3 regions of the Mesorhizobium sp. M1403 genome follow, and region 1 is predicted to be linked to each of the others. Evidence: predicted binding sites of a transcription regulator. Region 1 holds the regulator's gene; each other region holds the start of a gene.
The links. Region 1 encodes PhoB, which activates phosphate uptake and scavenging genes when phosphate is short. Its sites were predicted from a motif close to TGTCATNNANCTGTCAT; they were not measured.
Positions count from the first base shown of each region.

Region 2: the regulator PhoB is predicted to act here: its motif matches at 4,842-4,858, upstream of NKH01_RS14675 (RNA degradosome polyphosphate kinase).
Region 3: the regulator PhoB is predicted to act here: its motif matches at 1,064-1,080, upstream of olsB (l-ornithine N(alpha)-acyltransferase).

Region 1 is NZ_JAMYKY010000017.1:68,284-75,943, reverse strand. Features, by position in the region: gene pstS (phosphate ABC transporter substrate-binding protein PstS) at 80-1,141, shown strand; gene pstC (phosphate ABC transporter permease subunit PstC) at 1,201-2,187, shown strand; gene pstA (phosphate ABC transporter permease PstA) at 2,191-3,042, shown strand; gene pstB (phosphate ABC transporter ATP-binding protein PstB) at 3,039-3,842, shown strand; gene phoU (phosphate signaling complex protein PhoU) at 3,875-4,582, shown strand; gene phoB (phosphate regulon transcriptional regulator PhoB) at 4,599-5,288, shown strand; gene NKH01_RS24060 (ROK family protein) at 5,298-6,542, opposite strand; gene xylF (D-xylose ABC transporter substrate-binding protein) at 6,829-7,660, shown strand, end outside.
Region 2 is NZ_JAMYKY010000007.1:91,766-99,425, forward strand. Features, by position in the region: gene NKH01_RS14640 (multicopper oxidase domain-containing protein) at 1-384, shown strand, start outside; gene NKH01_RS14645 (HoxN/HupN/NixA family nickel/cobalt transporter) at 459-1,172, opposite strand; gene NKH01_RS14650 (cation diffusion facilitator family transporter) at 1,203-2,231, opposite strand; gene NKH01_RS14655 (metal-sensing transcriptional repressor) at 2,228-2,491, opposite strand; gene NKH01_RS14660 (TIGR02117 family protein) at 2,597-3,268, shown strand; gene NKH01_RS14665 (FAD-dependent monooxygenase) at 3,302-4,516, opposite strand; gene NKH01_RS14670 (zinc-finger domain-containing protein) at 4,536-4,781, opposite strand; gene NKH01_RS14675 (RNA degradosome polyphosphate kinase) at 4,931-7,132, shown strand; gene ppx (exopolyphosphatase) at 7,132-7,660, shown strand, end outside.
Region 3 is NZ_JAMYKY010000003.1:76,548-84,207, reverse strand. Features, by position in the region: gene NKH01_RS08000 (hybrid sensor histidine kinase/response regulator) at 1-994, shown strand, start outside; gene olsB (l-ornithine N(alpha)-acyltransferase) at 1,144-2,019, shown strand; gene NKH01_RS07990 (trimeric intracellular cation channel family protein) at 2,029-2,661, opposite strand; gene NKH01_RS07985 (TetR/AcrR family transcriptional regulator) at 2,737-3,387, shown strand; gene NKH01_RS07980 (cupin domain-containing protein) at 3,441-4,220, shown strand; gene grpE (nucleotide exchange factor GrpE) at 4,340-4,975, opposite strand; gene NKH01_RS07970 (hypothetical protein) at 5,213-5,416, shown strand; gene NKH01_RS07965 (fatty acid desaturase) at 5,538-6,560, shown strand; gene NKH01_RS07960 (DJ-1/PfpI family protein) at 6,707-7,327, opposite strand; gene NKH01_RS07955 (DUF934 domain-containing protein) at 7,465-7,660, opposite strand, start outside.

The sequences.
Region 1 (7,660 bases):
AATAATCGGGGGCTATTGGCCTCAGCGGGCGCCGGAGGAATGGCGCCGAGAGACCATATTCCGAACAGGAGCAGGCCACATGAGACATTTCATCCGCTCGGCGGCCGTTGCGATTGCAATGGCTGCGGCGACGACTACCCTCACCCTGTCCGCCGCGCTCGCCGCGGACATCTCCGGCGCCGGCGCCACCTTCCCCTACCCGATCTATGCGAAGTGGGCCGACACTTACAAGAAAGACACCGGCATTGGGCTTAACTATCAGTCGATCGGTTCCGGCGGCGGCATCAAGCAGATCAAAGCCAAGACCGTTACCTTCGGCGCTTCTGATGCGCCGCTGAAAGGCGAAGAGCTTGAATCGTCCGGATTGGCTCAGTTCCCGATGGTGATGGGCGGCATCGTTCCCGTCGTCAACCTCGAAGGCATCAAGCCGGGCGAGTTGGTTCTCGACGGCCCGACGCTGGCCGACATCTTCCTCGGCAAGATCACGAGCTGGGATGACGAGGCGATCAAGAAGCTCAATCCCGACGTCAAGCTGCCTTCGCAGGCGATCGCGGTCGTTCACCGTTCCGATGGGTCGGGCACGACGTTCAACTTCACATACTACCTCGGCGACGTCAGCGCGGACTGGAAAGAAAAGGTCGGCGTCGACAAGGCCGTGGAATGGCCCGTGGGCATCGGCGCCAAGGGCAATGAGGGCGTTGCCAACAACGTCTCCCAGACCGGCGGCGCGATCGGCTATGTCGAATACGCCTATGCCAAGCAGAACAAGCTCACCCACGCCGACATGATCAACAAGGACGGCAAGAAGGTCGAACCCACCGCGGCGGCATTCTCGGCGGCAGCGGCCAATGCCGACTGGAGCTCGCAGCCGGGCTATGGCGTCATCCTCGCCAACAAGCCGGGCGCCGAGTCCTGGCCGATGACGGCGGCAACGTGGATCCTCCTCTACAAGAAGCCGGACGATGCCGCGACCACCGGCGAAGCGCTCAAATTCTTCGCCTGGGCATACGACAAGGGCGACGAGATGGCCGGCGAGCTGGACTACGTTCCGATGCCCGACAAGGTGGTCGAGAGCGTCAAGGCCATGTGGGCCAAGGAAGTCGTCGGCAGCGACGGCAAGCCGCTCTACTCGGCTATGTAATCTCCTCCAGGGAGGGCGTCGACGGCGCCCTCCCTGTTGCCTTCAATCGCGAGGACCCAATGACCATCGCTTCCGATGCCATGCTATCATCTGCAGCCCGGGCCAGGGAAGCTACGGTGCGGCGCTTCGCGCTCACAGACGCCATATTCCGCGGACTCACCCGCGCTTCCGCAATTCTTGTGCTGGTCATCCTCGGTGGTGTCGCAATCTCGCTGTTTGCCGGCTCATGGCAGGCCCTGTCGTCCTTCGGGTTCTCTTTCCTGACGACTGAGAGCTGGAATCCGGTTACGGAAAAATTTGGCGCGCTGGCGCCGATCTACGGCACCCTGGTCACGGCGGCCATCGCCATCCTGATCGCGGTTCCGATCGGCATCGGCATTGCCGTGTTTCTCACCGAACTCTGCCCGCGCCCGCTCAGGCGCCCGATCGGCATAGCGGTCGAGCTGTTGGCCGGCATTCCCTCGATCATCTACGGCATCTGGGGCCTGTTCGTGTTCGCGCCGTTCCTGCAGACGACGATACAGCCCTTCATCATCAACATCTTCCACGGCGTGCCGGGACTATCCAGCCTTTTCGCCGGCCCTCCTTACGGCATCGGCCTTCTAACCTCGGCGCTGATCCTCGCCATCATGGTGCTGCCCTTCATCACCTCGATCACCAAGGACGTCTTCGATACGGTGCCGGCGGTGCTGAAGGAATCGGCCTACGGCATCGGTTGCACGACCTGGGAAGTGACCCGGCGCGTGGTCATTCCCTATACCCGCATCGGTATCATGGGCGGCGTCATGCTTGGCCTCGGCCGCGCGCTCGGCGAAACCATGGCGGTGACCTTCGTCATTGGCAACGCTCACCGCATCAGCGCCTCTCTGTTCGCGCCGGGCACGACGATCTCGGCGACCATCGCCAATGAATTCACCGAGGCCGACGGCGATCTCTACACCTCCTCTCTGGTTTCGCTCGGCCTGATCCTGTTCGTCATCACTTTCCTGATCCTTGCCGCCGCCCGCTATATGCTGATGCGGATCGACGCCCGTACGGGAGCCTGACCGATGTCGACATCCTCATCGCTCCACAGCCGCCGCAAAGCCAGGAATTCGGTGATGATGGCGCTTTGCGTCGTCGCCGCCGGCATCGGGCTTGCCTGGCTGGCGCTCATTCTCGGTGCACTGGTCTATAAGGGCACAGCCGGGCTTTCGTTCGCGGTCTTCACCGAGATGACGCCACCGCCAGGCGAGGCCGGCGGCCTGCTCAATGCAATCGCGGGCAGCCTGCTGATGACGATCATCGCCGTTGTCGTCGGCACGCCGATCGGCGTGCTGGCGGGAACCTACATGGCCGAATATGGGCGTTTCTCGCGCATCACCACCGTCGTGCGCTTCATCAACGACATCCTGTTGTCGGCGCCCTCGATCATCATCGGCTTGTTCGTCTATGAGTTGATGGTGCGGCCAATGGGGCATTTCTCGGCCATAGCCGGCGCCGTTGCGCTTGCCATCCTGGTCATTCCGGTGGTCGTGCGCACCACTGAAGACATGCTCAACCTGGTGCCGAACGCGTTGCGTGAAGCCGGTGCCGCGATCGGCGCGCCGCGTTGGGTGGTGATCCGTTCGGTCGCCTACCGCGCCGCATTGTCCGGCATCGTCACCGGCATATTGCTGGCGATAGCACGCATTTCCGGCGAGACGGCGCCGCTGCTCTTCACCGCGCTCAACAACCAGTTCTGGAGCAGCAATATCAACGCGCCGATGGCCAGCCTGCCGGTGACCATCTTCCAGTTCGCTCTCAGCCCTTACGAGGAATGGCAGCAACTGGCGTGGACCGGCGCACTCATAATCACCCTGACGGTTCTGGGCTTGAGCATCCTCGCCCGCAGCCTTACCGGACGCAGAGAGGACAGATGACACAGATGTTGTCCCCGGACATGACGATGACCGAAACGGTCGCCGAGAAGACGAAGATCGAGGTCAAGAACCTCAACTTCTACTACGGCCAGAGCAAGGCGTTGAAGGACATCACCTTGTCGCTGCCCGAGCGCAGCGTCACTGCCTTCATCGGCCCTTCGGGCTGCGGGAAATCGACGCTGCTGCGTGTGTTCAACCGCATCTACGAACTCTACCCGAAGCAGACAGCCGAGGGCCAGGTGCTGCTCGACGGCAAGAACATTCTCGACCGCTCGCAGGATCTCAATCTCCTGAGGACCAAGATCGGCATGGTGTTCCAGAAGCCGACGCCGTTCCCTATGTCGATCTACGAGAACATCGCCTTCGGGGTCAGGCTCTATGAGAATCTCGGCAAGTCCGAAATGGACGGCCGCGTCGAACAAGCGTTGAAGCGGGCCGCGCTGTGGGGCGAGGTCAAGGACAAGCTCAACGCCAGCGGCTTGAGCCTGTCAGGCGGCCAGCAGCAGCGGCTTTGCATTGCCCGCACCGTGGCGGTGAAGCCGGAAGTCATTCTGCTCGATGAGCCGGCTTCGGCACTCGACCCGCTGTCGACCGCCAAGATCGAGGAGCTGATAGACGAGTTGCAAGCCGATTACACGATCGTCATCGTCACCCACAACATGCAGCAGGCGGCGCGCGTGTCGCGCCAGACCGCCTTCATGTATCTGGGTGAACTGGTCGAGTTCGACCGGACCGAGAAGATCTTTACGTCGCCCCGCGAGAAGCGCACGCAGGATTACATCACCGGCCGCTTCGGCTGAGCCGTTCCGATCATGCATATAAGGACAGGACCATGGGCGAACACACAGTCGCTTCTTTCGACGAGGATCTCGAGCAGATCAGCAAGCTGATCCGCGACATGGCCGACCTCGCCGGTTCGATGGTCGGCGGGGCGACCAAGGCCCTGTTGAATTCTGACAACGTGCTGGCGCAACGCGTCGTTTCCGACGATGCCATCATGGATGCGCGTCAACGCGAACTGGACGACCGCGCCATCACCCTGATCGCCAAGCGCCAGCCGATGGCCCACGATCTGCGCCATGTCGTCGGGGCGATCCGCATGGCCGGCGATCTCGAACGCATCGGCGACCTTGCCAAGAATATCGCCAAGCGTGTGAGTGCGGTCGGCCTTAGCGTCACACCGCGCGACCTATCGCATTCCATCGATGCGATGGCGCAGCTGGTGCTCATCCAGGTGCAGGGCGTCATCGAGGAGTATGCTGCAGGCGATGCGGCCGCGTTGGCCAAGCTACGCGCCGCCGACGAGCGCATCGACGTCAAATATACGTCGGTGTTCCGCGAACTGTTGACCTACATGATGGAAGACCCGCGCAACATCACCGCTTGCACGCATCTGCTGTTCTGCGCCAAGAATCTGGAGCGGATCGGCGACCATGTCACCAACATCGCCGAAAATGCGTATTATGTGCTGACCGGCGAGCAATTGCCGGTCAATCGTCCGAAGCAAGACGAAACGACAATGTCCGCACCGGCGACATGATGGGGGTGCCCAGCCGATGATCGCACCACGCATAATGGTGGTGGAGGACGAGGAGCCGTTGGGTGTGCTGCTCCGCTACAATCTCGAATCCGAAGGCTACCAGGTCGAGGTGGTGACACGCGGCGACGAAGCCGAGATCCGTTTGCAGGAGAATGTGCCCGATCTTCTGGTGCTCGACTGGATGATACCAGCGGTTTCCGGCATCGAGCTCTGCCGCCGGTTGCGGGTGCGCCCCGAAACCGAACGGCTGCCGATCATCATGCTGACCGCGCGCGGCGAGGAGAGCGACCGGGTACGCGGTCTTTCGACCGGCGCCGACGACTATCTGGTCAAACCGTTTTCGACACCGGAATTCATGGCCAGGGTCAAGGCGCTGCTGCGCCGCGCCAAGCCGGAAGTGCTGTCCAGCGTGCTGAAGGTCGGCGACATCGTGCTCGATCGCGAATCGCACAGGGTGTATCGCAAGAAGACCGAGATCCGGCTCGGGCCGACCGAATTCCGGCTGCTCGAATTCATGATGCGGCATCCGGGCCGCGTCTTCTCGCGCAGCCAGTTACTCGATAATGTCTGGGGCGAGACGATCTATATCGACGAACGCACCGTCGACGTGCATGTCGGGCGGCTGCGCAAAGCCGTCAACAACGGCCGCATGCCTGATGTCATCCGCACCATCCGCGGTGCCGGCTACGCGATCAGGGAAGATTGACCCGCCCAGTCAGGCTACGTTCTTTCTGACGCCGGGCCTCATTTGCGCGCCCGGCGCGAAAATCTGCTGGTCGACGAAGCTTAACGCCCGCATTGCACAGCCTTCGCGGATCAGCGGCAATTCGTTCGGCTCGGTATCGAAGGAGATCGAGCCCGAATGCTGGCCGCCGGCGGTCTGGGCGATGGCCTTCCGCAAGGCCGGCTCGATCAGATCAAAGGCGGCGGCACTGGCGCCGACCATTGCGACCGGTGCCGGATCGATCAGCGCGAACAGCGAGCCGAGACCGAAACCCAGCGCTTCGCCGGCCTTGCGGTAGGCTTCGCGTTCCGGCCCGTCCTTCTCGCGCGCCCGAACCGCCAGCGCGCGCATGTCGGCGTCGCTGACGTCGGCGACCGGTTGGCTGTCTTCGCTCATCTGCGTGGCGTTGCGCCAGATGGCGTAATTGCCGGCATAGGCCTCGATGCAGCCGCGCCGCCCGCAACGGCAGAGCGCGCCGCCCGGACGATGGATCATGTGGCCAAACTCGCCGCCCGAGGAATGCGTGCCGGTGAACAGCTCGCCCTTCAACACCAGCCCCATGCCGATGCCGTGCGAAAGCAGGATGGCGATGAAGTCGTCGCGATAGCGATCCGGATCGCGCCAGCGCAAAGCCACCGCCATCATATTGCAGTCGTTCTCCACCGTGGCCGGGATGCCGAATTCATCTTCCAGCATGTCGGCAAAGGCGATGTCCGTCTGCGGCGTGATCGGCGACCACAGCATGGCGCGTGCAGGGGAGTCGGTAATTCCCTGAATCGCCAGGGCGATGCGGGCGACACTGCGGACGTCAAGATCTGGATCGTCCAGCCGGCGCCGGACGATGGCCATGCATTCGCGGATCAGTTCGTCGCGCGGCATGGTCAGCGTGTCCAGCCGGCGCTGTTCCTCGGCGACCACCTGCCCCGCATAGTCGATGATGGCGGCCGACAGGAAATTCAGCGACAACACCACGGTCAGCACCGCCGCCGCTTCCGGATTGAGGGCGAGGCCGACCTGCGGACGACCGCGTTTCAACGAAACGGGTTCGCTTGCCTTGCTCTCGGCGAGGATGCCTTCCCGTATCAGGTCGGAGGAGATCGCCGATATGGTCGAATGGCTGAGGCCGGTGGTTGCGGCGATCTCCGTACGCGATGGCTGGCCGGCCCGGCGCACGGCCGAGATCACCATCGCCCGGTTGCGCCGGCGCAAATCGTCATGGCGGATTCCGACCGACATCGTTTTGCTTTCCTCCCGGTTTGCCGCGGCCGCTCATGAACCGGAAGCCGTCGGTAATGCCGACAAATAGTGTCAGATGAGGCAAATAGTGTCAGATGCAGGTGGCGCTGTCATCGTTTATTCCGAAGCTCGAAAAAACTCGCAGCAACATCAAAATCCATCAGAATCGATGTTGACAGCAGCGGGAGATCGGGCCAGTATTTTTTCGAGGCTCGAAAAAATTAGCGCCTCTAAGCTGGCCTTTGGGGCCAATTGGTCACGCCGTACGCGGCGCAGGGAGGATATGATGAAGAAATTCACGACCGCCATTCTGGCGGGTGTCGCCATGACGCTGGCGCTTGCGTCGGTGGCGCAGGCTAAGGACAAGGTCATCGGCGTTTCCTGGTCGAACTTCCAGGAAGAGCGCTGGAAGACCGACGAAGCCGCAATGAAGGCGGCCATCGAGGCCGCAGGCGACAAGTATATTTCCGCCGACGCACAGTCCAACCCCGGCAAGCAGCTCACCGACGTCGAGAGCCTGATCTCGCAGGGCGCCAACGCACTGATCATCCTGGCGCAGGACGCCTCGGCGATAGGGCCGGCCGTGCAGAAGGCGCTGGACGAAGGTATTCCGGTTGTCGGCTACGACCGGCTGATCGAGAACAAGGACGTCTTTTACCTGACCTTCGACAACAAGGAAGTCGGCCGCATGCAGGCCCGCGACGTGTTCAAGGTGAAGCCGGAAGGCAACTATGTCTTCATCAAGGGCTCGGGCGCCGATCCGAATGCCGATTTCCTTTTTGCCGGTTCGATGGAAGTGCTGAAGGACGCCATCGACAGCGGCAAGATCAAGAATGTCGGCGAGGCCTATACCGACGGCTGGCTGCCGGCCAACGCCCAGAAGAACATGGAACAGTTCCTGACCGCGAACGACAACAAGGTCGATGCGGTGGTCGCCGCTAACGACGGCACTGCCGGCGGCGTCGTCGCCGCACTGACGGCGCAAGGGTTGGCTGGATCGGTTCCGGTCTCGGGCCAGGACGGCGACCACGCCGCGCTGAATCGCATCGCGCTCGGCACACAGACGGTCTCGGTGTGGAAGGACGCGCGCGAGCTCGGCAAGAACGCCGCCGAGATCG
Region 2 (7,660 bases), on a different contig from region 1:
CCGTCGATGCCGATGGACGGCGGCATGCCGAATTTCTTCACCATCAACGGCAAGGCCTATCCCTCGACCGAGACGATTCCGATGAAGGTCGGCGAGACGCTCAAGGTGCGGGTCATCGGCACCAACAACGGCTTCATCCATCCGATGCACATCCATGGCGGACCGTTCGAGGTCGTTGCCCGCGACGGCGAGACGATCCCTGCCTCGGGTCGTTTCCTTGCCGATACAGTCAACGTCGGGCCAGGTCAGCGCTATGACGTGATCTGGAAGGCACAGCGTCCGGGCAAATGGCTGATCCATTGCCACATCCCGCATCACACCACGAACAACAATGTCGAGGAGAAGGGCGGCGGCGGGCTGATGGTCGTGATCGATGTGACATGACCGGCGTCGGCTTGGCTCGTTCCAACCGCTGCACCGGCCCGGACGCCATGCAGTGGCTGAAACCATGTTTTCTCTTAAGCTGATGTGATCTGCCAGACAGCGACGCCGGCAAGGGCGAGACCGGCAGCGCCCTCGATGGCCCGGGAGATGGTTTCGAACAGCCGTGGCTGGCGCGCGAAAAACTGTACAAGCCGTTCCCGAAACACGACCGACAATACCGCGACGCAGGACAGCGTCAGCGCCACGCCGACCATCATGGTGATGGCAAACAGGACGCCCGCTGCCGGAACACCCCTGGAGATCGCGAAAGTCATCGCGAAAAGCGTCAGCGGGCAGGGGATCAGGCCTGCCATCACGCCGACAGCCTCGCCTTCGAGCCTGTGGTGATGGCTGTGGCTCAAAGCGCGCCAGAGCATCCAGACGCCAATGAGGCCGAGCAGCCCACGACTGATATGCTCCAGAAGCGGAGCGCGGCCAACGCTGCCCAATGCTATGGAGACCAGTGGCAGCGAGAGAGCCGCAATCAGAACGGCAATCGTCACATGCGTGAACGATAGCGTGATAGACACGAGCAGGCCGCGCGAGACCTTCGCATCCGAACCGGCAAGATAGGTCGCCAGGACCGCCTTGCTATGACCCGGCGTCAGCGCATGGGCAGCCCCGAACACGACGCCCATCGGCAGGAAGGCCATGAATGCCAGCCAATTGCCTCCGGCCGCAAGCAGCTTGATCTGCTCGCCGAGCGTCAGATAGATCGTGCGCTGAAATTCGACGAGCGTCTGGAACATCGGACGAGACTAGCAGAAAATCGGCGAGCGTCAGTGCATGTGGCCGTGGTCATGCGTGTGCTCGTGAGGGTGCGGATGGTCGTTCTCTCCACGTTCCGTTGAAAACCGGACATTCGCCTCAGCCAGGGCTGGCATATGCTGGGACAGTTCGTCTTTCAGCGCTGCCGCGATCTTGTTCGCCGCCGACAGCGGTAAGGTTTCGTCCGCGGCAATTGCGATGTCGGCGTGCAATCTATGACCGACCCAGCGCGCCTTGGCATCGACAATGTGCGCGCCCGCAACATGCTCGGCGGCATGTCGGATTTCATCCATCACACCGGGTTCGATTCCGTCCAGCATGCGGGTCAGCACCGAACGGGCCGATTGCCACACGATACCGAAGATCGCAATCGTGATCAGCAGGCCGACGATCGGGTCGGCCAAGGAAAAGCCGAGCCAGACGCCGATGGCTCCGATGACCACGGCAAGGCTGGTAAGTCCGTCGGTGCGGGCGTGGTAGCCGTCGGCAATCAGCGCGGCACTGTTGATTTCGCGGCCGACGCGGATACGGAACACGGCAACCGCCTCGTTGCCGAGGAAGCCGACAATGCCCGCCGCCGTCAGCCAGCCGAGATGGGTCACCATTTGTGGATTGATCAGCCTGTCGATGGCTTGGTAGGCGGCGACAACAGCGCTGAACAGGATGATGAGCACGATGATGATGCCGGCCAGATCCTCGACCCGGCCCAAGCCATAGGTAAAGGTCCGCGACGGCTTGCGCCGCGCCAGCACGAACGCAATCCATAGCGGGATTGCCGTGGTCGCATCGCCGATGTTATGGATCGTGTCGGCCAGCAATGCCACGCTCCCCGACAGCACAACCACGACCATCTGCAACGCCGCGGTGATGGCCAGGATTACGAACGACCATTTGATTGCCCAGATGCCCCGGTCGGTGGTGGCAATTGTCGCATCGATGACGCTGTGGGTGTGGCCATGCGAACCGTGACCGCCGTGATGATGTGCCGCTTGCGAGCCGAACCCGAGCCAGTCCAGGATGCGGGCTACGATGGCATTCATAGATACTTCGCCAGCTGCTTGAGTTCCGCCAGCGAGTTGCCGCCGGTTTCCACGCTGTCCGTGAGGCAATGCTCGATGTGATCGTTGATCAGCTCGCGCTTGGCGCTGCTGATGGCCCTTTCGACGGCATGAAGCTGCTGCGCCAGGTCAACGCAAGGGCGATGCGCCTCGATCATCGCCAGCACCGCCGCAAGGTGGCCTTGCGCGCGCTTCAGGCGCTTTATGATGGAAGGATGTGAGGCGTGGAGGTGATCTGACATGCCTCCAGCATATCCTCCCGGGGAGGATACGGGTCAAGCTCTAAGTCAGCTGTGCAATTTCCGGAGAGGCTTCACCTTGAACATTGCTTGGTCTATGCCTTCCCCATGAAGAAGCTTGCCCGTTTTCTTGGCCTGCTGGTCGTTACAGCAGTCCTTGCGGTGGCGCTGGGCACGCTGCTGCCGCGCCCGCTCTGGCCGGCGGCCGCTGCCGATCCGATCGGCGCAAGCCACCGCATCCTGGTGCTGAAAAACCCGATCCACACCGACATCGCCATCCCGGTCGACGACGATGTGCGCCGGCGCTTCCACTTCCTGGTCGATGCCGGCATTCCGGCCGACATGGCGGAGGTCCGCTACATCGTCTTCGGCTGGGGAGGCCGCGCCTTCTATCTCGAGACGCCGACCTGGTCGGAACTGAAGGCAGTGCCGGTGATGAAGGCGCTGACCGTCGATGCTTCGGCGATGCATGTCGACATTTCAGGCGAAATCGCCGAGCCGCATCCCGACGTCGCCGGCTTCGACGTAAGTGAGGAACGCTTTGCGGCGCTGCTCGATTTCATTGCAGCGAGCTTTCAGCAGGGACCGAACGGGGCCATGCCGATCGAGAATGCGGCCTATTCCCGTTTCGATAGTTTCTTCGAAGCCAATGGCCATTTCAACGCGCTGGTCGGCTGCAACACCTGGGCGGCGGCGGCACTGCGCACCGCCGGCCTGCGCACCGGCTGGTGGAACCCGCTGCCGGCCTCGCTCGGCCTGTCGATGCGGCTTTACAATTGACAAGGCGCCGATGACTTAGGACCGCCGAGCGTCCTACGCCCGCCAGCCATAGAGCCAGTCGAGATCAGCGGCGAGCTTTTCGGGTGAGCGCATCGCCAGGAACAGGTTGCGGGCCATCGCCACCGGCCCGGCCGCATGCCAGGCGAGGCGGTTGATGGCGCCCCGGCGGGCGACCTGGGCGACGCGCGGCCGCCGCGCCTGTTCCCAGGCGTCAAGCGCCCCCTCAAGATCGGCTGTGGAGGCCGCAACGAAGCCGGCAAGCGTCGCCGCGTCCTCGATCGCCATCGCCGCGCCCTGAGCGGCAAACGGCGTCATCGCGTGCGCCGCATCGCCGATCAGCGCGATGCCTTCCGGCGTCGTCCACCGCCGCTGCTCGACAATGTGGATCGGCCATGCCGTCCACGGCGCCGCCTCGCTCGCCAGACGGACCAGCGCCGGCGCGGTACCGCGCATGGCGCTGGCGAGGATGGCGGGGTCGGCATGCCCCGACCAGCCCTCGGCGATGCGCTCGCCCTTGGTGAAGGCCGCGAGGTTGAAGACAGTGCCACGGCTGACCGGATAGGCGACCATATGGAAGCCTGGATAGAGGAATGCGGTAACGCAATCGGGCGCACCGATCACCCTGAAGGCTTGTCCGGCGAGGCTGTCCGCGGCCACCGTTGCGCGCCAGGCAAGCTCGCCCGAGAAGCAGCTTCTCCGGAAATCGGCCGCCTTGCGGGCGAGCGTTTCTCGCACCGACGACCAGACGCCATCGGCTCCGACCAGCAGACAGCCAGCCTCGACCGTGTCGCCATCAGCCGATGCAGTGACGGTAACACCTTTCGATCCGGCTGCGATGTCGGTCACTCGCGCGCCGGCGATCAGATCGATACCGGGCTGCTCCGAAACTCGCTGCATCAGCGCTGACTGCAGATCCGCGCGGTGGGCGACGAGATAGGGTGCTCCCCAGCGCGTCTCGGCCGCCGGGCCAAGCGGTACGCGCGCCAGCTCACGCAGCGTGGCGGCATCCTTGAGCACGACCGCCTCCGGCCGCACCGCCGTCGGCAGCAGCCGATCGAGTACGCCGAGTTGTCGAAGAATGCGTGTCGCGTTGGGCGACAGCTGGATGCCGGCGCCGGCAGCCTCGAGGTGCTGCGCCTGTTCGAACAGTTTTATCCGATAGCCGCGCTCGGCGAAGGCCAGTGCCGCGGTCAGCCCGGCAACGCCCGCCCCGGCGATGACCACATGCCGGGACTGCGTTTCTCGCATCAGGCTTGTCGCGGAAGAATCAGGCGGCCTGGTCGATATAGAGGCAGCCCGGCGGCTGCGTTTCCAATGCCTTCAGCTTCGGCGAATAGCGATAGAGCGTCGAGCAATAGGGGCAGACTTTTTCATTGTCGTCGCCCATGTCGAGAAATACATGCGGATGGTCGAAAGGCGGATTGGCGCCGGTGCACATGAATTCCTTGACGCCGATGTCGATTGCCGGATAGCCCGCATCGTTCTGGAAATGGGGAATGGAACCGCCTGCCATCGTCGTCTCCTGATCTTGTCGATTGCATCTGGATCATAACCCGTCTCTTTGCAAGATCGATGAAATGAAACTGTCGCAAAAGCCTGTCAGAGGATAAGTTAAGCCGGTTAAGGCTGGCGCCGACGGCTGGTGTAGGAAGAGCAGGAACCATGAACGAACTGAAGCCGGTGCAAAGCGAATTCATCACCATCGAGGCTGCGAGCCGCGAAGGCGGCAATCCTGACCGCTTCGTCAACCGCGAGTTTTCCTGGCTGCAATTCAACCGGCGCGTGCTCGAGGAATCGCTGAACGCCAATCATCCGCTGCTCGAGCGCGTTCGCTTCCTGTCGATATCGGCCGCCAATCTCGACGAGTTCTTCATGGTCCGCGTCGCCGGTCTTGCCGGCCAGGTGCGCGAGGGTATCGTGCTGAAGAGCCCGGACGGGCGCACCCCCGAGCAGCAGCTCGAACAATTGCTGCGCGAGGTCGAGCGCCTGCAGGAGGACCAGCAGAACAGCCTTTCGGCGCTGATGCTGCAGCTCAACAAGGAAGGCATCGAGAGCATCACCCGCGATGCGCTGACCAAGGACGAGAAGACCTGGCTCGAGGACCATTTCCAGGAGCAGGTGTTTCCGGTCCTGACGCCGCTGTCGATCGACCCAGCGCATCCGTTTCCGTTCATTCCCAATCTCGGTTTCTCGATGGCGCTGCAATTGCGCCACCGCAAGAACGGCGAGGAAATGAGCGCGCTTTTGCGCCTGCCGGTAGCGCTGAGGCGCTTCATCCGCTTGCCGGATCGCAAGCATCACGTCCGCTTCGTTCCGCTCGAAGAGGCGGTCAGTCTCTACATCGGCAAGCTGTTCCCCGGCTATGAGGTCAAGGGCTCCGGCACGTTCCGCATCATCCGCGACAGCGATATCGAGGTCGAGGAAGAATCCGAAGATCTGGTGCGGCTGTTCGAGACGGCGCTGAAGCGTCGCCGCCGCGGCTCGGTCATCCGCATCGAGTTCGACAGGCTGATGCCGTCCGAATTGCGCGACTTCGTCGCCGGCGAGCTTGGCGTCTCGGCCAGCCGCATCAGCGTGCTTACCGGGCCGCTGGCGCTTAGCCAGATCTCGGAGATCGTCGCCGTCGCGCGCGACGATCTGAAGTTCACGCCCTACAATCCGCGCTTCCCCGAGCGCATCCGCGAACATGGTGGCGATTGTTTTGCGGCCATCCGCGAGAAGGACATCATCGTCCATCACCCCTACGAATCCTTCGACGTCGTGGTCCAGTTCCTGCGCCAGGCGATGGCCGATCCGGAAGTGGTGGCGATCAAGCAGACGCTCTACCGCACCTCCAACGACAGCCCGATCGTACGCGCTCTGGTCGACGCCGCCGAGGCCGGCAAGTCGGTGACGGCGCTGGTCGAGCTCAAGGCGCGTTTCGACGAGGAGGCCAACATCCGTTGGGCGCGCGACCTCGAGCGCGCCGGGGTCCAGGTCGTCTTCGGCTTCCTCGAGCTGAAGACCCACGCGAAAATGTCGCTGGTGGTGCGGCGCGAGGACGGCAGGCTACGCAATTACGTGCATCTCGGCACCGGCAACTACCATCCGGTCACCGCCCGCATCTACACCGACCTGTCCTTCTTCACCACCGACCCGACGATCGCGCGCGATGTTGCGCAATTGTTCAATTTCATCACCGGCTATGCCGAGCCGGCCGAGCAGATGCGGCTGGCCATCTCGCCGTTCACGCTGCGCAACCGCATCCTCAAGCATATTTCGGACGAGATCGGCCACGCGCTGGACGGCAGGCCGGCTCGCATCTGGATGAAGATGAATGCGCTGGTCGATCCGATCATCATCGATGCGCTTTATGACGCCAGCCGCGCCGGCGTCGAGATCGATCTAGTCGTGCGCGGCATCTGCTGCCTGAGGCCGCAGGTGCCGGGCCTGTCGGAGAATATAAGGGTGAAGTCGATCGTCGGCCGTTTCCTCGAGCACAGCCGCATCTACTGCTTCGGCAACGGCCACGGCCTGCCATCGGACGGGGCGATCGTCTACATCTCCTCGGCCGATCTAATGCCGCGCAATCTCGACCGCCGCGTCGAGACCATGGTGCCGATCACCAATCCAACTGTGCATGAGCAGGTGATCGGCCAGATCATGCTCGGCAACATCATGGACAACCAGCAAAGTTTCGACGTATTGGCTGACGGAACCTCCCGGCGCGTCGTGCTGGAGGAGGGCGAGGAACCGTTCAACGCGCAGGAATATTTCATGACCAATCCGAGCCTGTCCGGACGGGGCGATGCGTTGAAGTCGCATGCGCCCAAGCGCATCGCGCAGTTCAAGCGCCGCAAGAAACAGAACGCAGCGACGGGCTGATGATTTCAGCGTCCCAGGGCCGGCTTCAGGACCGCCGACCGCTGTCCATCATCGATATCGGGTCGAACTCGATCCGTCTTGTCATCTATGAGGGGCTGGCGCGTTCGCCGACCTTGCTGTTCAACGAAAAGATGCTGGCCGGCCTCGGCCGCGGCATCGTTTCGACCGGAAAGCTCGATCCCGAGGCGGTGACGCGCTCGATGGAAGAGTTCCGCCGCTTCCGCGCGCTCTCCGACCAGGCCGGTGCCGAGCGCATGTATGTGCTGGCGACCGCCGCCGCCCGCGAGGCGGTCAACGGCCCCGACTTCATCCACCGCGCCGAGGATGTACTCAAGACCGAGATCCAGGTGCTGAGTGGCCGCGAGGAAGCCCATTATTCGGCGCTCGGCGTCATCTCCGGTTTCCATCCGGCCAACGGCATCGCCGGCGATCTTGGCGGCGGCAGCCTAGAACTGATCGACATCGATGGTGAGACGATCGGTGACGGCATCACGCTGCCGTTGGGCGGCTTGCGCCTGCAGGACATGG
Region 3 (7,660 bases), on a different contig from region 1:
TGACGGCACCTCGACCCGTACGCATGGTGGTGCCGGCCTCGGTCTCGCGATTTCCAAGCGCCTGGTGACGGCGATGGGCGGCACTATCTCGGTGTCGAGCCGGCTTGGCCAGGGATCCGAATTCGTCTTCGAGATTCCCGCTATTTCCGCCGTCGAGGCGCTGCAGATCCGCCAGAACGCGCTGTTGGGCCGGCATGCGGTAATCGTGTCGAAGAACCTGGTCGAGGCCGAAGCCATCGCCCGCACCATTCGCGCCAATGGCGGAACGGTCGATCTGGCCGCCGCCGCCGCCCAGGCCGCCCCTTTCGCCGAGGGCTGCAACGTGCTTCTGGTCGATGCTGCCATGGAGCAAAGCGACGGCAGGCTGCTCAGGCGCCTGCGCCAGAGCGGATTTGTCGATTGCGAGGCGGTGACGCTGATCGCGCCGACCGACCGCGGCATGCTTGGCGAGTTCCGTGCCAACGGTTACGCCACCTTCCTGGCGAGGCCGGTGCGCGGCGAGACATTGCTGCGCGTGCTTTTGACCAGCCACGCACCGGTCATCGCCGAGCCGCAACCGCAAAAGCGCGGCGCGCAGGCTGGGCACGCCATTGGCGGCCGCCAGCAGGGCCTGTCGGTGCTGATCGCCGAGGACAACGACATCAACGCCATGCTGGCCCGCGCCACCCTCCTGAAGGCCGGGCATCGGGTGAAAGTGGTCGGCAACGGCAAGGCCGCGGTCGAGGCGGTCATCAGCACCGGCCATAAGCACCGCTACGACGTGGTGCTGATGGACCTGCATATGCCTGTCATGGACGGGCTGGACGCCATCGCCGCCATCCGCCGCCATGAGGAGGAGACCGCGGTTCCGCCGGTGCCGATCATGGTGCTGTCGGCCGACAGCCAGGAAAAGACCCGCCACGCCGTGCTCGCCCACGGTGCCAGCGGCTTCGTCACCAAGCCGCTCGACCCTGATGCCCTGGTTCATGCGGTTGAAGGGCAAGTGGCCGCCTGAGGCACAACATAGACGGTCGATAGATTACCCAGCCGACGAAGTATTGCCCGCAGAGCCGTATCACGGTACTGTCACAATCCTGTTGCACCTACACCGTATCCCCGTGCCAAGAGGGATGGCTCGAAGGAGAATCACTCGTGCATACAGTCATGCCGGAATGTGATGCTCGGCCGAACGCCAGCGGGCCTTTGCTCGTCGGCCGGAACGCCGATGCCGTCATAAAAGGCGCATCGCTCGGCCGCATCGGCAATCTCGAAGTGCGGCTCGCCCGCAACGAGGCCGAGATCGCTGCCGCGCAGGAAGTGCGCTACCGGGTGTTCTACGACGAGCTTGGTGCCAGGAAGGACCTGTTCCAGATGCAGGACCGCCGCGATGCCGACCGCTTCGATCCCCTCTGCGATCATCTGCTGGTCTTCGATACTTCGCTTTCCGGTCCCGAGCATCGCCGCATCGTCGGCACCTATCGCCTGCTGCGGCAGGAGATTGCCGCGGCGGCGGGCGGCTTCTATTCCGAAGGCGAATTCGAGCTGACCAAGCTGATCGCGCGACATCCCGGCCAGCGCTTCCTCGAGCTCGGCCGCTCCTGCGTTCTGCCGGAATACCGCTCCAAGCGCACCATCGAGGCGCTGTGGCAAGGCATCTGGGCCTATATCAATCATTACGGCATTGGCGTGATGACCGGCTGCGCGTCGTTCCACGGCACCGTGCCGGCGGCACATGCAGAGGCGCTGACCTATCTTGCCCACCACTGCCGGACGAATTCATCGTGGGACGTGCGTGCCGTCGCCGGGCGCTATTGTTCGATGGATCTGATGCCGATCGAAGCCGTTAACACCAAGGCGGCGATCGCCGCGATGCCGCCGCTGGTCAAGGGCTATCTGCGCGTCGGCGCGCGCATCGGCGACGGTTGCGTCATCGACCGTGAATTCTCGACGGTCGACGTGTTCGTGGTGATGCCGGTCAAGGAGATCGGTGCCCGCTACGTCAATTATTATGGCGGGGAAGCGCAGCGGTTTGCAGCCTGACACCTTAAATCAGGGAATATCTTCCGGACGCCGGCCAGGCTTGCTTTTGTAGGACGGAAAGGCCCAGCCGAATTTCAGCGCGCCGCCGCGTACGCAGAAAGCCGCCATGAAACCTGCCAGGCCCGACGCAAGCGGCGGCAGTCCGGCGAAATCGCCAAGTGTGTAGAGGCCGGCGCCGGCAAGCGCTGCGGTAACGTAGATTTCCGGTCTCAGGAGCACCGAAGGCTCGCCTGTCAACAGATCGCGCAGAATGCCGCCAAGGGTTGCGGTGAGCATGCCGGTGACGATCGAAACTGCAGGTGACCCGGTGATCGTCAGCCCCTTGGCCGCGCCAATCACCGAAAATGCGGCAAGACCTATGGCGTCGAGCCAGAGCAGCAATTTGTAGCGCGACTCGAAACGATGTGCGCTGAAGAAGACGACGACCGCCACCGCCGCACAGATTAGCACATAGTCGCGGTTTCCCACCCAGAACACGGGCACGTTGAGGATGACGTCGCGAAACGTTCCGCCCCCGATGCCGGCAACGCTAGCCAGAAACAGGTAACCGATAATGTCGAGCTGTTTGCGCGAGGCGGCCAGCGCACCGGTCGCCGCGAAGACGGCGACGCCGGCATAGTCGAGAAGCTCGATCGGGTTCATGGAGGGAATAATGAAATACCGAGTGGGGAATAGCGAGTGGCTCCTGCGAATCTGGATTGACTCCAGATAAATTAAATGATTGAATTGTTCATTCAATTATTTGGGTGGACGTCTATGTCCCCTCGCCGCTACAGCATGGCTTCCCGGACTGCCGCCTTCGCCAAGACGAGGCAGCGCATTCTCGACGCGACAATCAAGCTGCACACCCAGAACGGCATCTTTGGCACGACTTGGAAGGACATCGCTACGGAAGCCGATGTCGCCGTTGGCACCGTCTACAAGCATTTTCCTACTCTGGATGACCTGGTGCCGGCGTGCGGCGAATTGCTGATGGAGCGCCTGCGTCCTCCGTCGCCCGAAGCAGTGACGGAGATAATCGGCGACGCGACCGATCCTGAAGAACGGCTACGCCGGGTCGCCAACGAGCTGTTCGCCTTCTACCAACGTGGCGGACGGCATCTCGAAAGCGACCTGCGCGAGCGCGAGCTTCCGGCCATGCGGGAATGGGAGGAATACCTGCGACACATGGTGGCCGGATTCGTGCGTGAGGCACTGGCGCACGACGGTCCGGGCGATGATGTCGTGCAGGCAATCAGCTTTCTATTCGACTTTCCGACGTTCAACGCCATGCGGATACGCGGCATGACGGTGGACCTCGCCGTCGAAACGGCAACGACAATGGCGCTCTGCTGGCTCAAAGGCAGAGGCCGGACGAGCACGTCTTGAGCGAACAGAATGCGGGAGGCGAAACAAAGGTCAGATGGCAAAGGGAGGAAGTCATGGACACGAATGTCGTTGAAATCACTGAATTTGCATTGAAGCCCGGATTCACCGAGCAGATGTTCCTGCAGACTAGGGATGAAGTGAATGACGAGGTGCGAAAGCTCAAGGGTTTCCTCAACCGTCGCCTGCTCAAATCCGCAGGCGGCTGGACGGAGATATTCGAATGGGCGGACATGGACAGCGCCAAGGCGGCTGGCGAGGTCTGGTCCTCCCTGCCCGGCATCAAAAACTATTGCTCGATGGTGAATTCCGCCTCGATCAAGGTCGGCTACCATTCTGTGGCGGCCGTGGCTGGCGGCGAAGCTGGCAGGAGCACTCCCCACGCCTTTTGCAGTCACGCCTTGGAAGGAGAGGCGCGCTGGTGGCTTGGCTCGCTAGCGGTGATCAAGGCGACAGCGGTCCAGACCGCGGGCCAGTTCACGCTGATCGAAGTGCTCGAGAGCGAAGGTGAGGCGCCGCTGCATGTGCACCATCGCGAGGACGAGTCATTCCTGGTGATGGAAGGCGAGATCGAGTTCGAGATCGGCGGTAAGGCGATTATGGCTGGACCCGGTTCGTTTCTCTTTGGGCCACGCGATGTGCCGCACCGCTATACGGTCAAGCGTGGGCCGGCCCGGATGCTGTTCTTCTTCACGCCTGGCGGTTTCGAGGAACTTCTGAGGGCGACCAGTGTGCCCACCGCCGACAGGCGCATTCCTCCGGACGGCGAAGGAATGCCGGACATGGAGACATTCCCCGACGTGGTCCGCCGCTATGGCTGTGAACTGCTGAGCTGAGGGCAGGAAAGCCTGCACGGCGAACTGTTTGATCGCCCTGAAATCGGATAGGTTGGGGGCGGTCGATCATCCCTCACGCTTTGGTGGCGGTTGCTGGCTAACGGAGCCCTACTCCCAGTTCACGCATCCTTCTCAGCCTGCTCGTTCACCGGCCCCGGCTCCACCGGCGCTTCGCTTGCCACATGCTTGGGGCCGCCCTTGGCGACGCCGACCATGGCCGGCCGCAGCACGCGCTCGCCGATCGAATAGCCGGGCTGCACGACCTGGACGACCGTGTTGGCCGGCACGTCGGGATTGGGCACCTCGAACATCGCCTGGTGGAAATTCGGATCGAATTTCTCCCCCTCGGGCTCGAGCTTCTTCACGCCGTGGCGCTCCAGCGCCGACAGCATGGCGCGCTCGGTGATCTCGACGCCGTCGATCAGCGCCTTGAAGCCGGCATCACCCGACGCCTTGGCCTCCTCCGGGATGGCATCCAGCGCACGGCGCAGATTGTCTGATACCGACAGCATGTCGCGGGCAAAATTGGCGACCGCATAGGCGCGCGCATCGTGGACGTCTCGGGCGGTGCGGCGGCGCAAATTCTCCATGTCGGCCGCCACGCGCAGCGCGCGATCCTTCAGCTCTTCGTTTTCCTTCAGAAGCCGCACAAGCGCTTCATAGTCGCCGTCGACGCCGCCTTCCCTTGGCTCCGCGGCAGCCTCGGTCTTCTCGGCTTCATCGGGCGCGCGTTCGTCTTTTGCCTGGTCGCTCATCGCCGTTTCCCGTCATTTTCAAATGGTGTGGATTTGCGCCCGATATCGAGGTTTAGCGGCCAAAAATCAAGGGGCAAGCGATACTGCAGCCGCTGTTGCGGCTTGATGGCGGACGGCGCAAACCTTTCGATTTTAATTCAAACTTTACCGTAACCGCCGGCTTTGCTTGCCAGGCTACTACAATGCGGGAACCATTCCTCCCTTGGAAGAGTTTCGAAGCCGACACAGGATTTTGAGATGATGCCCCGCAGGAACGGCGAAAAACGCAACGGGCTCGCCGCCGATATCCGGCGCCAGCTCGGCACCGAAGCGACCAAGCGCTTTCTGCGCACCTTGCCGGCCTTCCGCACCGAGTCCGATATTCCCGACCGTCTGAAGGAATTGCTCGACCGCCTGGACGGCGTGGAAGCCAAGGTGGTCGCAGGCGGGCGCCGTCGGTAGCGCGCCGTTGCCAGGGACGCGACCGGCAATTGTGGCCGGTTGCCATCGCGCGACATTTACGCGCAGTAACTTTGCGTGATCTCCGTCTTGCGGCAGCGCCCTGCTCCGCCTATGTTTCATGATGAACATGATTTCCCCCGAAGCTGTGGCAAACAGCAAGCGCGCCTGGTTGAAAATCCTGTCGCGCTATAAAAAGCCCGACAGACGTCGCAGCGCTGTCGAACTCGCCATCACCCTCATCCCTTTCGCCACGTTATGGGCGCTGTCCTCGGCCGCCTATGCCTATGGCCATTGGTGGGGTCTGGTCCTCATCCTTCCGGCCGCCGGCTTTCTGGTGCGGATCTTCATGATCCAGCACGATTGCGGTCACGGCTCCTTCTTTGCCAATCGCTATGCCGACGACTGGATCGGCCGCGTCCTTGGCGTGCTGACGCTGACGCCCTACGATTGCTGGCGCCGCGCCCACGCAACCCATCACGCCAGCGCCGGCAATCTCGACGAGCGCGGCACCGGCGACATCAAGACACTGACCGTCGCCGAATACCGGCAACTGTCGTGGCGGCGCCGGCTCGCCTATCGCCTCTATCGCCATCCGCTGGTGATGTTTGGCCTTGGTCCGATATGGATTTTCATTTTCGAGCAGAGACTGCCCTTGGGCATGATGCGGGGCGGCCTCACCCCTTGGGTGTCGTCGATGTCCACCAACCTCGCCATCGCCGTCATCGCCGCTCTGCTCATCTGGTTCGTCGGCCCCGGCGCGTTCCTGGTCGTGCATCTGCCGATCGTCATCCTCGCCGGATCGGCCGGCATCTGGCTGTTCTACGTCCAGCATCAGTTCGAGGAAACGGAGTGGACAAAGGACTCCGAGTGGGAATTCCAGCACGCTGCCCTGCACGGCTCGTCCTATTACGACCTGCCACCGGTTCTGAACTGGATCACCGGCAATATCGGCGTCCACCATGTGCACCACCTCTCGGCCAAAGTGCCGTGTTACCGGCTTCCGGAAGTGCTGAGGGACTATCCGGAGTTGCGTGAGATCGGCCGCGTCACGCTTCTCGACAGCCTGCGCTGCGTCAAGCTGGCGCTATGGGACGAGAGCCGCAGCAAGCTGGTCTCGTTCCGCGAAGCGCGGATGGCCGTGTAGACGCACCGCCGCACCTAAAGCGCGTCGCGCTCGACCGGCCTCATGCGACGCGCTTTAAGTTCTTGTTTATGCATGCCGTTATCGCAAAACCGCTGCACACTTTTGCGCGACATGCATTAGGGGCGCGGCGGCTCCAAATTCCGAGCTTAAGCCGCCTGGCGTTGGTCGCGCATCAGGATCTCTCCCTGGCTGATCTCGGTGCCCAGCACTTTCAGACATTCGCGCATGAAGGCGGCAAGGCCCGGCCAGCCCTTGGCCGACACCAGATTGCCGTCGACATGGGCACCGGTCGGCGCAACATCGATATAGATGCCCCCGGCCAGCGTGACTTCCGGCTCGCAATATTGCAGCGCCGCGACTTCCCTGCCGCGCACCACGCCGTCGACCGCGATCAGGATCTGCACGCCGTGGCAGATGGTGAAGATCGGCTTGCCGGCCTCATGGAAATGCCGCACCAGCGCCTGCACGCGCTTGTCGATGCGGATATATTCCGGCCCGCGCCCGCCCGCCGCGTAGACGGCATCGTATTCGGCCGGGTTGACCTCGGAAAACGTCTTGTTGAGGATGTAGTCGTGGCCGAGCTTTTCCGTATAGGTCTGGTGGCCTTCGAAGTCGTGCAACGAGGTCTTCAGGATGTCGCCGGCCTTCTTGTCGGGGCAAACGACATGGACCGTATGGCCCACCGCATGCATGGCCTGTTCAAAGACGAAAATCTCGTATTCCTCGCTGAACTCGCCAACGAGCATCAATATCTTCTTGCCAGCCATACCCGGTTCCTCCCTTGTGGCCACATTTATTCGGATCGCGAAATAATGGACCTATCCTAAGACGGGGACGGGCAAAATAAAAGATCGAATCGGCAATGTGGTCCGACCAGATCGTGCTTCTGGTCCCCTGGAGCAGATCAGCTGGCGCGCACCCGCCGCCAGGAATATTTCGGGCCTTTGGCCTCCGGCTTCACCGCCGGCTGGTAGAACAGCGGCAGTCCGCCGGTGCGGCCTTGCTCGAGCCGCTTCAGCAGCACCGGGTGCGAGATCTCGAATTCGTCGAAGCCGAGGCGCAGCATGTGCGGCAGCTGGTCGATAAGCACCTGCCCGGTG